2 regions of the Leucobacter viscericola genome follow, and region 1 is predicted to be linked to the other one. Evidence: predicted binding sites of a transcription regulator. Region 1 holds the regulator's gene; the other holds the start of a gene.
What was found. Region 1 encodes HrcA, which represses chaperone genes, less so after heat shock. Its sites were predicted from a motif close to TTNGCACTCGNNNNNNNCGAGTGCNAA; they were not measured.

Region 2: groL (chaperonin GroEL) is a predicted target of HrcA. The motif match lies at 1,960-1,986, and genes of this name have one in related genera.

Annotation. Positions count from the first base shown of each region.
Region 1 is NZ_CP049863.1:403,236-408,197, reverse strand. Features, by position in the region: gene lepA (translation elongation factor 4) at 1-466, shown strand, start outside; gene G7068_RS01940 (DUF1990 family protein) at 463-1,131, shown strand; gene hemW (radical SAM family heme chaperone HemW) at 1,112-2,335, shown strand; gene hrcA (heat-inducible transcriptional repressor HrcA) at 2,440-3,477, shown strand; gene dnaJ (molecular chaperone DnaJ) at 3,537-4,637, shown strand; gene G7068_RS01920 (16S rRNA (uracil(1498)-N(3))-methyltransferase) at 4,644-4,962, shown strand, end outside.
Region 2 is NZ_CP049863.1:1,531,239-1,536,200, reverse strand. Features, by position in the region: gene G7068_RS06995 (heme/hemin ABC transporter substrate-binding protein) at 1-921, shown strand, start outside; gene G7068_RS06990 (LytR C-terminal domain-containing protein) at 1,046-1,807, shown strand; gene groL (chaperonin GroEL) at 2,059-3,678, shown strand; gene G7068_RS06980 (sensor histidine kinase) at 3,937-4,962, opposite strand, start outside.

The DNA.
Region 1 (4,962 bases):
TGTGTTCGACTTTTTCGATCACCTCAAGAGCCGCACGCAGGGGTACGCCAGCCTCGACTACGAGCCCATGGGCGAGCAAGAAGCCGATCTCGTGAAGGTCGACATTCTGCTGCAGGGTGAGCAGGTTGACGCGTTCAGCGCGATTGTGCACCGCGACAATGCCTACTCCTACGGCACGATGATGACGGAGCGGCTGCGCAAGCTGATTCCGCGTCAGCAGTTCGAGGTGCCGATTCAGGCCGCAATCGGTTCAAGGATCATCGCGCGCGAGAGCATCCGTGCGATCCGCAAGGACGTTCTTGCCAAGTGCTATGGCGGCGACATTAGCCGTAAGCGTAAGCTGCTCGAGAAGCAGAAAGAGGGCAAGAAGCGCATGAAGATGGTCGGCCGGGTTGAAGTGCCCCAGGAAGCCTTCATTGCTGCCCTCTCAGGGGACGTTGAGGGTAAGGACGCGGCCAAGAAGTGAGCTCGACCGAAAACAACCGGCGCAGCAGTCACGTTGAGATGCCGGTGACCTACGCTGCCGTTGGTGCATCAAAACTTGCCGATGTCGTGCGCTTTCCCCCTGAGGGCACCGAATCGTACTTAGAAGCCCTGCAGCTTGGCAGCGGTCAGGAGCGCTTCGTCGCGGCATCAAGCCTGCTGATGACCTGGGGTGCCCAGCGCGGCGCGGGCATCGAGGTCAGCGAGATCGTTCGGGGAACCGACGAGGCCTATGTTGGGCCCGAGTTTGATGAGAGTGGTCAGGCCCAGGGTATTCGGGTTCGAGAAGAGCAGTTTGGCCCTGACGGCGAACCCTACATCGTGCCCGGTACCTCGGCCGTGTTTACCCTGTCCGGGCAGACACCGCGCAGTGTTCTCGTTGTGTACACCGTTGACGAGGATCAGATGGCGGGCTTCGCCTGGGGCACTCGCGACGAAGACGGCGTTGTGGGAGAGCAGCGGTTTACCGTCGAGATTCGCGAGGATCAAACAGTGTGGGCCGTCGCCCGCGGTTTTCTCGCCTCCCCGAAGAGCGGCCTGTTGGGACTCAAGGGTAAGGCGCTGATTCGCGAGGCGGTAGAGCTGGCCAAGGATCAGCTCGAAGCGTTGGCGCCGGGAGCTGCGGATCGTGCCCAGCGTTCTTCCTGAGGGTGACCCGGCCCCCGAAGACGGATCCCTCCCCGCGAGTGTGCTCGAGGGGGCTGAGGATCGCCGTTTCTGTGTCTACGTGCACGTGCCCTATTGCCGGGTGCGCTGCGGGTACTGCGACTTCAATACCTACACCGCGAGTGAACTCGGTGGCACTAGCCAGGCGGACTACGCCAGTCAGGTGCAGCGGGAGCTGAGCTTTGGGGCTGGTGTGCTTAAGGATGCTGGCCTGCCGGAGCGGCCGGTGTCCACCGTGTTTTTCGGCGGCGGTACACCAACCCTGCTGCCCGCTGGTGATCTTATCGGGATGCTCGACGGGATCCGGCGCGAGTGGAGACTGGCTGACGGCGCTGAAGTGACAACGGAGGCGAATCCCGACTCGGTCGACGAGGCCTACCTGCACGCACTTGCCGAGGCGGGCTTTACCCGAGTGAGCTTCGGTATGCAGTCCGCCGTGCCCCATGTTCTTCGCACGCTTGACCGGACGCACTCGCCCGAACGCGTGCCGCTCGTCACACGGTGGGCGCGCGAGGCGGGTTTGCAGGTGAGCGTGGATCTCATTTACGGTACGCCGGGGGAGAGTCTCGCTGACTGGGAGCGCTCAATCGAAGCCGCGCTTGCGACCGAGCCGGATCATATTTCGGCCTATGCGCTCATCGTCGAGCAGGGCACAAAACTGGCGGCCCAGATTCGACGTGGTCAGGTGCCCGAGCCCGATGAGGATCTGCACGCCGAGATGTACGAGCTTGCAGACGCACGGTTTCAGGCCGCAGGCATGAACTGGTACGAAATCAGCAACTGGTCTCGTTCGCCCGAGACTCGCTCGCGCCACAACCTCGCCTATTGGACTGGCGAGGACTGGTGGGCCGCTGGGCCGGGTGCGCACAGCCATGTCGGCGGAGTTCGCTGGTGGAACGTCAAACATCCACGCCCCTACGCGGAACGCATCGCAAAGGGTGTCTCGCCCGCCCACGCGCGCGAGATCCTCAAGCCAGAGGCGAAACGCGCCGAGCGGGTGCTTCTGGAAACGCGTATCGCGGATGGTCTACCCGCAGATGTGCTCACCGTAGACGAACGACGGGCGATCCCCGAGCTGATTGCTGAGGAGCTTATTGATGGCCGCGCGGCCATTCGCGGCAGGATCGTGCCAACGCTTCGCGGGCGTCTGCTTGCCGACACCGTGGTGCACCGCCTGCTCGGGTGAATTCGCTGGGTGAATGCGCAGAGTGTCTGCGTTCACCCTGCGCTAGACTTGGCACTCAGTAGTGTCGAGTGCCAATGAACTCGCGAGGTGTGGAAGGAGTTGCCGTGGTTTCCGAGCGAAGTCTTGCGGTGCTCCACGCCATCGTGAGCGATTATGTCTCGTCGAACGAGCCTGTTGGGTCGAAGGCAATCGTTGATCGACACAGCTTTGGTGTGTCGGCCGCGACCATCCGCAACGACATGGCGCTGCTTGAAGAAGATGAGCTGATCGCGCAGCCCCACACCTCGTCGGGCCGTGTGCCAACAGACAAGGGCTATCGCCTGTATGTTGACACCCTCGCGAAGATTCGCCCACTCACCTCGGCCCAGCGCGCCGCGATCGAGCGTTTTCTGGGGGAGTCGGCCGACCTAGACGACGTGATGTCGCGCACCGTTCGTCTGCTTTCCCAGCTCACAAACCAGGTCGCGGTAGCTCAGTACCCCTCTCTTCGGCGCACGATGGTGCGACACATCGACCTGGTCGCCGTCGCTGAGGATCGTATTCTGTGCGTTCTCATTCTTGGCAGTGGGGTTGTCGAGCAGCAGCTCGCGCAGCTCCCCGCGGCGAGAGTGACGGAGGCGTGGACCCGCGGGCTTCGCGACCGGATCGCCGGCGCAACGGTTGGCCACGACGTTGACACAGCCGCCGCGGGAATCACGGAGCTACTGAGCAGCATCGACAGCTGGGCGCAACCCGGCGAGACCGAGCTTGTCAGCCAGGTTCTGGCGGTCGTGAGCACGCAGCTGCAGGCGAACCGCAGCGACCGCATTGCGATCGCTGGGGCCGCAAACCTTTCGCGCTCGGGTGAACTCGAGGGATCACTCGGATCCGTGCTCGAGGCGATCGAAGAGCAGGTCACACTCCTGCGGCTCTTTGACGAGCTCGTGCAAGACGGCCGCGATGTGTCCGCCTCAATCGGTCGCGAGAACGAGCCGTATGGCCTGGCTGCGACCTCGGTGATTGCCTCCAGCTACGAGGCTGAGGGCACCTCGGTTTCCCGTCTGGGTGTGCTCGGCCCGCTCCGCATGGACTACGCCAGCAACATCGCAACCGTGCGCGCTGTCGCAAGGTATCTCAATCATTTACTCGGTGAGGATCAGTAGATCCCCTGTCCGATACACACTTTCTCAACCTGATCATCCACCCTGTGAGGAGCTAACCCGTGGCCGACCACTACGAGACCCTCGGCGTGACCCGTGAGGCGACACCCGAAGAGATCAAGAAGGCCTATCGCCGTTTAGCGCGTGAGCTGCACCCCGATGTCAACCCGAGCGAAGAGGCCTCGGAGCGCTTTAAAGGTGTGACCCATGCCTACGACGTGCTGAGCGATCCCGAACAGCGGCAGCGCTACGACATGGGTGGCGGCCAGTCCGACATGGGCGGCTTTGGTGACATCTTTGAAACCTTCTTCGGCGGCGGTGGGTTCGGTGGCGGCCAGCGCGGCCCTCGCTCGCGCGCCGAGCGCGGTGACGACGCCATGATCCGTGTCGACGTCAGCCTTGAAGAGGTCATCTTCGGCGTACAGCGTGAGGTCACGATCAACACGGCCGTGCTGTGTGGCGCGTGCCAGGGAAGCTGCTGCCAGCCCGGCACCCAGCCCGTCACCTGTGACGTCTGTAATGGCCAGGGACAGGTGCAGCGCCAGGTTCGTTCGCTGTTCGGCAACGTTGTGACGATGCACCCCTGCGGAAGCTGCCACGGCTACGGAACAGTCATCGAGCACCCCTGCGTCGAGTGTGCCGGTAAGGGTCGTGTGCGTGAGCGCCGCACCCTTCCCGTAGACATCCCGTCGGGCATCGACACGGGCACACGCATGCAAATGCGCGGTGGCGGCGAAGTGGGCCCCGGTGGTGGGCCCAACGGTGATCTCTTCATCGAGTTCAGGGTCACGCACCACGACATCTTCAGCCGTGATGGCAACGACCTGCTGTGCACGATGCAGCTGTCGATGACCGATGCCATTCTGGGTGTCGAGTCGACGGTTCCCGGCCTCGACGGCGATATCAAGGTTGAGGTTGAAGCGGGCATTCAGTCCGGCGACATCATCACCATTCGCGCACGCGGCATCCAGGGCCTCCGTTCAACCAACCGCGGTGATCTGAAGATCGCCGTGCAGGTAGCGACACCCGAGAAGCTTTCAAACCGAGAGAAAGATCTCGTTCGTCAGCTCGCCGCTCTTCGCAAAGACGAGGCTCCGCACCTGGGTGAATTCCAGCAGAGCTTCTTCGGCAAGATTCGCGACCGCTTCTTCCGCCAGGGCTAGTCTGTCGTGGCCAATCTGTACTTTGCCGAGGGACCCAGCTCTGAGGGTTGGGTTCCTGGTGCGCTCGTCACTATTACGGGTGACGAAGCACGGCACGCGGTGCGCGTGAGTCGTCTGCGCGTCGGGGAACAGATTCTGGTTGGCGACGGTGCCGGTGTGATCGGTGTAGGACCGGTGGCGAGTGTCACCAAAGACTCGTTTGCCGTGCAGCTCGACAGTGTTCGGCGCGATCCCGAGCCCGCGGCTCGTGTAGTGCTCGTGCAGGCCCTAGCCAAGGGCGATCGTGATGAGCGGGCCGTGGAACAGGCGACCGAGTTTGGGGTCG
Region 2 (4,962 bases), 1.1 Mb from region 1:
CCCAGCATTCCTCCGCTCGCAGACCCGCCCGCACCGAAGCTGCCAGTCACCGTGGTCTCAAAAGACAAGGCCGGGGACAAAAAAGTTGAGGTGACAGACACTTCGCGTGTGCTTGCGCTTTCCCTCAGTGGAACGCTCGGCGAGCTCGTCTACGCCTACGGAATGAGCGACTCCCTTGTTGGCCGCGATATCTCCACCAATTTCGACGGTGCTGAAAAGCTGCCGGTTATTACCCGCGACGGACACTCCATCAACGCGGAGGCCGTGCTTGCCCTTGATCCGACGCTCATCATTACCGATGGAAGCATCGGCCCGACCGATGTGGTGCTGCAATTGCGTGACGCGGGAATTCCCGTGGTGACGGTTGATCGTGCGATTGATCCCGAATCGAGTTACAAGACTGCTCAGCAAGTTGCTGACGCTCTAGGTGTCGGTGAAGCTGCCCCCACCCTGATCGATCACCTCAAGACCGCGATCGCCGATAAGGAAACCGAGGTGAAGGCGCTGCTTCCCAAGGACTCGAGCAAATCGCCTCGGGTTGCATTCTTATATGTGCGTGGAGCCGCTGGCATTTTCTACCTCTTTGGTGAGGGCAGCGGAGTTGATAGCTTGATCCAGTCCATCGGCGCTGTTGATGTTGCCGAAGAGGCCGGCTGGAAGGGTGAGCGGCCCATGACCGAGGAGGCCTTGGTCGCAATGGACCCCGATGTGATCCTCGTAATGACCAAGGGGCTCGAAAGTGCGGGTGGTGTCGACGGGCTGATCGCCGCACAGCCGAGTATCGCGCTGACTCAGGCGGGAAAGCACCGCCGCATCATTGATGTCGATGATTCAGTGCTGTTTGCGGGAGGCACTCGAATCCCTGATGTGATTGACGGGCTCGCTCGTGCAATCTACGCTCCCGACTCTTTGAAAGGCTAACCTCACCAGTCTCGCAGTCGGATCAATGTACGCTAGTGGAGCCGCTGAAATTCAGTAGCACTGTTGTATGTTGTACCGGTCAGCCGCGGTTTTGGCTGCGGAATCCGGATCCGAGGAGATGAGTGTGGCGCGAACACCCGCTGACCCACAGGCAAATCGCCGTGCCCATAAGGGTATTCCTGAGGACCGTTTTGACCGCGTCGAGCGGAGCGGCCGGGTCGGGGCCCACAGGGTCACTGTCCGCCCCCGGTACGTCTGGCAATACCTGATTGCGGCGCTGCTCGGGTTCGCCCTCTTGACGACCGCTGGAATTTTTGCCGTGCAAAGCATCGGAAATGTTGAGGCCCTGCCGCTCCTTGGCGACAAGGGTGGCACGGCAGATACGCAGAAGCCTGCGACCGCCAAACTTGATCCGAAGGCGACCGTCGCCGTTTTCAATGGAACTCCGACGGAAAACCTTGCTGGTGCACTCGAGAAGATCATCCCCGAGAAAAGCTGGGGGAACGTTGTCTACGCTGGCAGTGCCGGTAAGGACGACGTCAAGATTTCCGCGGTGTTTTACCGGGATGCTGCCGATCAAGCAGCGGCCGCCGGTCTCGCTGCGAAGCTCGGGGGAATCTCGACCTACGAAACCAAAGACTACGCTGATTACGGTGCGCGCCTCATCGTGCTGATCGGCGAAGATTACGCCGGCCCTGGCATCGAAGAGGCGAAGAAGATGACGGCCGAAGACAGCGCGCCAGACTCGAGTGAACCTCAGATTAACCCTGAAACGGGAAACACGGTCGACCCTGTGACTGGCTGGGATATTGATCCCGACACTGGCTGGCCGATTGATCCGTCTACGGGTCAGCCTGTTGATCCGAGCACCGCACCCGCACAGTAGCTGTGTCGGTGGTTGGCTCAGGATCCGCGAGCTTTGCTTCTGCGTCCGCTTGACGCGAACACTCGTCAAAATTGGCTCTGTGTCAATGCTGTGCATAGGCGGCAAGTCTCTTTCGCCGCTTGCACTCGTGGGGTGAGAGTGCCAAGATTGTGCTAGCAGTCGATTCGACTGAGTGCTAAATATCCGTGCCGCAGCGATAAGTCGTCGGCACGGTGATCCCACCACGAGAACGTCCGAGAGAGGCGAAATACATGGCAAAGATCATTGCGTTTGATGAGGAAGCACGTCGCGGGCTTGAGCGAGGACTCAACACCCTCGCTGATGCCGTAAAGGTGACGCTCGGCCCGCGCGGTCGCAACGTTGTCCTCGAGAAGAAGTGGGGCGCTCCCACAATCACTAACGATGGTGTCTCCATCGCGAAAGAGATCGAGCTCGACGACCCCTTCGAGAAGATCGGCGCTGAGCTGGTCAAGGAGGTCGCCAAGAAGACTGACGACGTCGCAGGTGACGGCACCACCACCGCAACCGTGCTCGCTCAGGCGCTCGTGCGTGAGGGCCTGCGTAACGTTGCAGCTGGCAGCGATCCCATCGCGATCAAGAAGGGCATCGAGGCAGCCGTTGCTGCTGTCACCGCTCAGCTTCTTGCAAACGCCAAGGAGATCGAGACCACTGATGAGATCGCGGCAACCGCGTCCATCTCTGCGGCTGACCCCCAGATCGGCGCACTGATCGCCGAGGCCATCGACAAGGTTGGCAAAGAGGGCGTTGTTACCGTCGAGGAGTCCAACACCTTCGGCACCGAGCTCGAGCTGACCGAGGGCATGCGCTTCGACAAGGGTTACCTGTCGGCATACTTCGTCACCGACGCTGATCGCCAGGAAGTTGTCTTCGAGGAGCCCTACATCCTCATCGTCAACAGCAAGGTCTCCAACATCAAGGACCTGCTCCCCGTTGTTGATCCCGTGATCCAGTCGGGCAAGCAGCTCCTCATCATTGCTGAAGACGTCGAGGGTGAAGCACTCGCAACTCTCGTGCTCAACAAGATCCGTGGCATCTTCAAGTCGGCAGCCGTCAAGGCTCCGGGCTTCGGCGATCGCCGCAAGGCCATGCTGCAGGACATCGCGATCCTCACCGGCGGCCAGGTCATCTCTGAAGAGGTCGGCCTCAAGCTCGAGAACGCAACGCTCGACATGCTCGGCACCGCGCGCAAGGTCATCATCACGAAGGACGAGACCACCATCGTTCAGGGCGCTGGCGAAGAAGAGGCCATCGCTGGCCGCGTCACGCAGATCCGTCGCGAGATCGAGAACACCGACAGCGATTACGACCGTGAGAAGCTGCAGGAGCGCCTCGCAAAGCTCGCCGGTGGTGTTGCAGTCATCAAGGCTGGCGCAGCTACCGAGGTTGAGCTCAAGGAGCGCAAGCACCGCATCGAAGACGCCGTTCGTAACGCGAAGGCTGCCGTCGAAGAGGGTGTGCTGCCCGGTGGTGGCGTCGCGCTGATCCAGGCCGGCAAGGAGGCCTTCGCAGGCCTCAGCCTCTCGGGTGACGAGGCCGTCGGTGCGAAGATCGTACAGACCGCTATCGAAGCTCCGCTGCGTCAGATCGCGCTCAACGCGGGCCTCGAGCCCGGTGTTGTTGCCGATCGTGTTGCGGGCCTGCCCGTCGGTCACGGCTTGAACGCCGCAACCGGTGAGTACGGCGACCTGGTTGCTCAGGGCATCCTGGATCCCGCTAAGGTGACCCGCTCGGCGCTGCAGAACGCGGCATCGATCGCAGGTCTCTTCCTCACCACCGAGGTTGTTGTCGCCGACAAGCCTGAGCCCGCAGCGGCTCCCGCTGGTGACCCGACCGGTGGCATGGACTTCTAGTCTGAGTCTGCAGAAGCGGGGCCGCACCTTCGGGTGCGGCCCCGCTTTTTGCTTCTGCCGGGGATCCGGGCCCATCGGTCGAGCCCTGGCGAGTGCCCAGCTAACCGACGAGTGGCCCTCCTGCCAACGCGTTGGTAAGAGGGCCACTCGTCAGTATGGGGGCCGCTCGTGAGTAGGGAGCCGGGTGGCGGGTACTGAGCACCGGGTACCCGGGTGCGGGCCCGGGGCGGAGGTGCCAGGCTCGGAGCGCGTGACTACCTAACCCAGGCGCTTGATCGGGATCGTGTCGTCTGAGAGCGGAGCGCCCGGCAGATCTACACGGAACGTTGCACCGCCGCCCGGCGTCTCGTGCACGCTGACCGTGCCCCCGTGGGCGTCGACGATTGACTTGACGATCGCGAGGCCGAGGCCCGATCCGCCAGTTTCGCGGTTGCGTGAGGTGTCCGCCCGCCAGAAGCGCCCAAAGATCTTTTCGCGAACCTGCTCGGGCACTCCTTCGCCATGGTCGACGATCTCGAAGCGCGCCATTGAGGCAGCCGGTTTTGAGGCGCCCTCAGGTGGGTCAGCTGACACAGTCGACACCACGATCTCAATGGGGCTGCCCTCCGGCGTGTGCCGCATCGCGTTGCCGACCAGGTTGGTCATGAGCTGACGCACCTTGTGCTCATCGCCCACGACCGTGGGGTTGAGAGGATCCTCCTGCACAGTCACAACACGGTCGGGGGCCTGGGCCCCCGCATCGAGCGCGGCATCGTGCGCGAGCTGGTTCAGGGGCAGTGAGGTGAGGTTGAGGGGCCGGCGCTCGTCGAGACGGGCGAGTGCGAGCAGATCCTCGACTAGCGCGGTCATGCGGATCGCTTCCTTCTCAATCCGCTCCATGGCTTGCCCGACGTGCTCCTCGTCTTCCAGCGCACCCATGCGGTAAAGCTCTGCGTATCCGCGAACGGAAACGAGGGGAGTGCGCAACTCGTGACTGGCGTCACCGATGAAACGACGCATGCGGTCGATGGTGCGCTCGCGATCCTCGAGAGAACCGTCAAGTCGGTCAAGCATGATGTTGAGGGATTCGCCGAGGTGTCCCACTTCTGTGTGTGGGCTCGCAACCATGATGCGCTTGGAGTAGTCGCCGCGCGCGATTTCAAGCGCGGTTTGCTCGACCTCCGCCAGCGGCAAAAAAGTGGTCGTGACGAGTAAACGGGTGAGCGCCGCACCCAGCAAGATGACGGCGATTCCGAACCCGGTAAAGATGATGACGTAGTTCGCGACGATCTCATTGATGTTTGC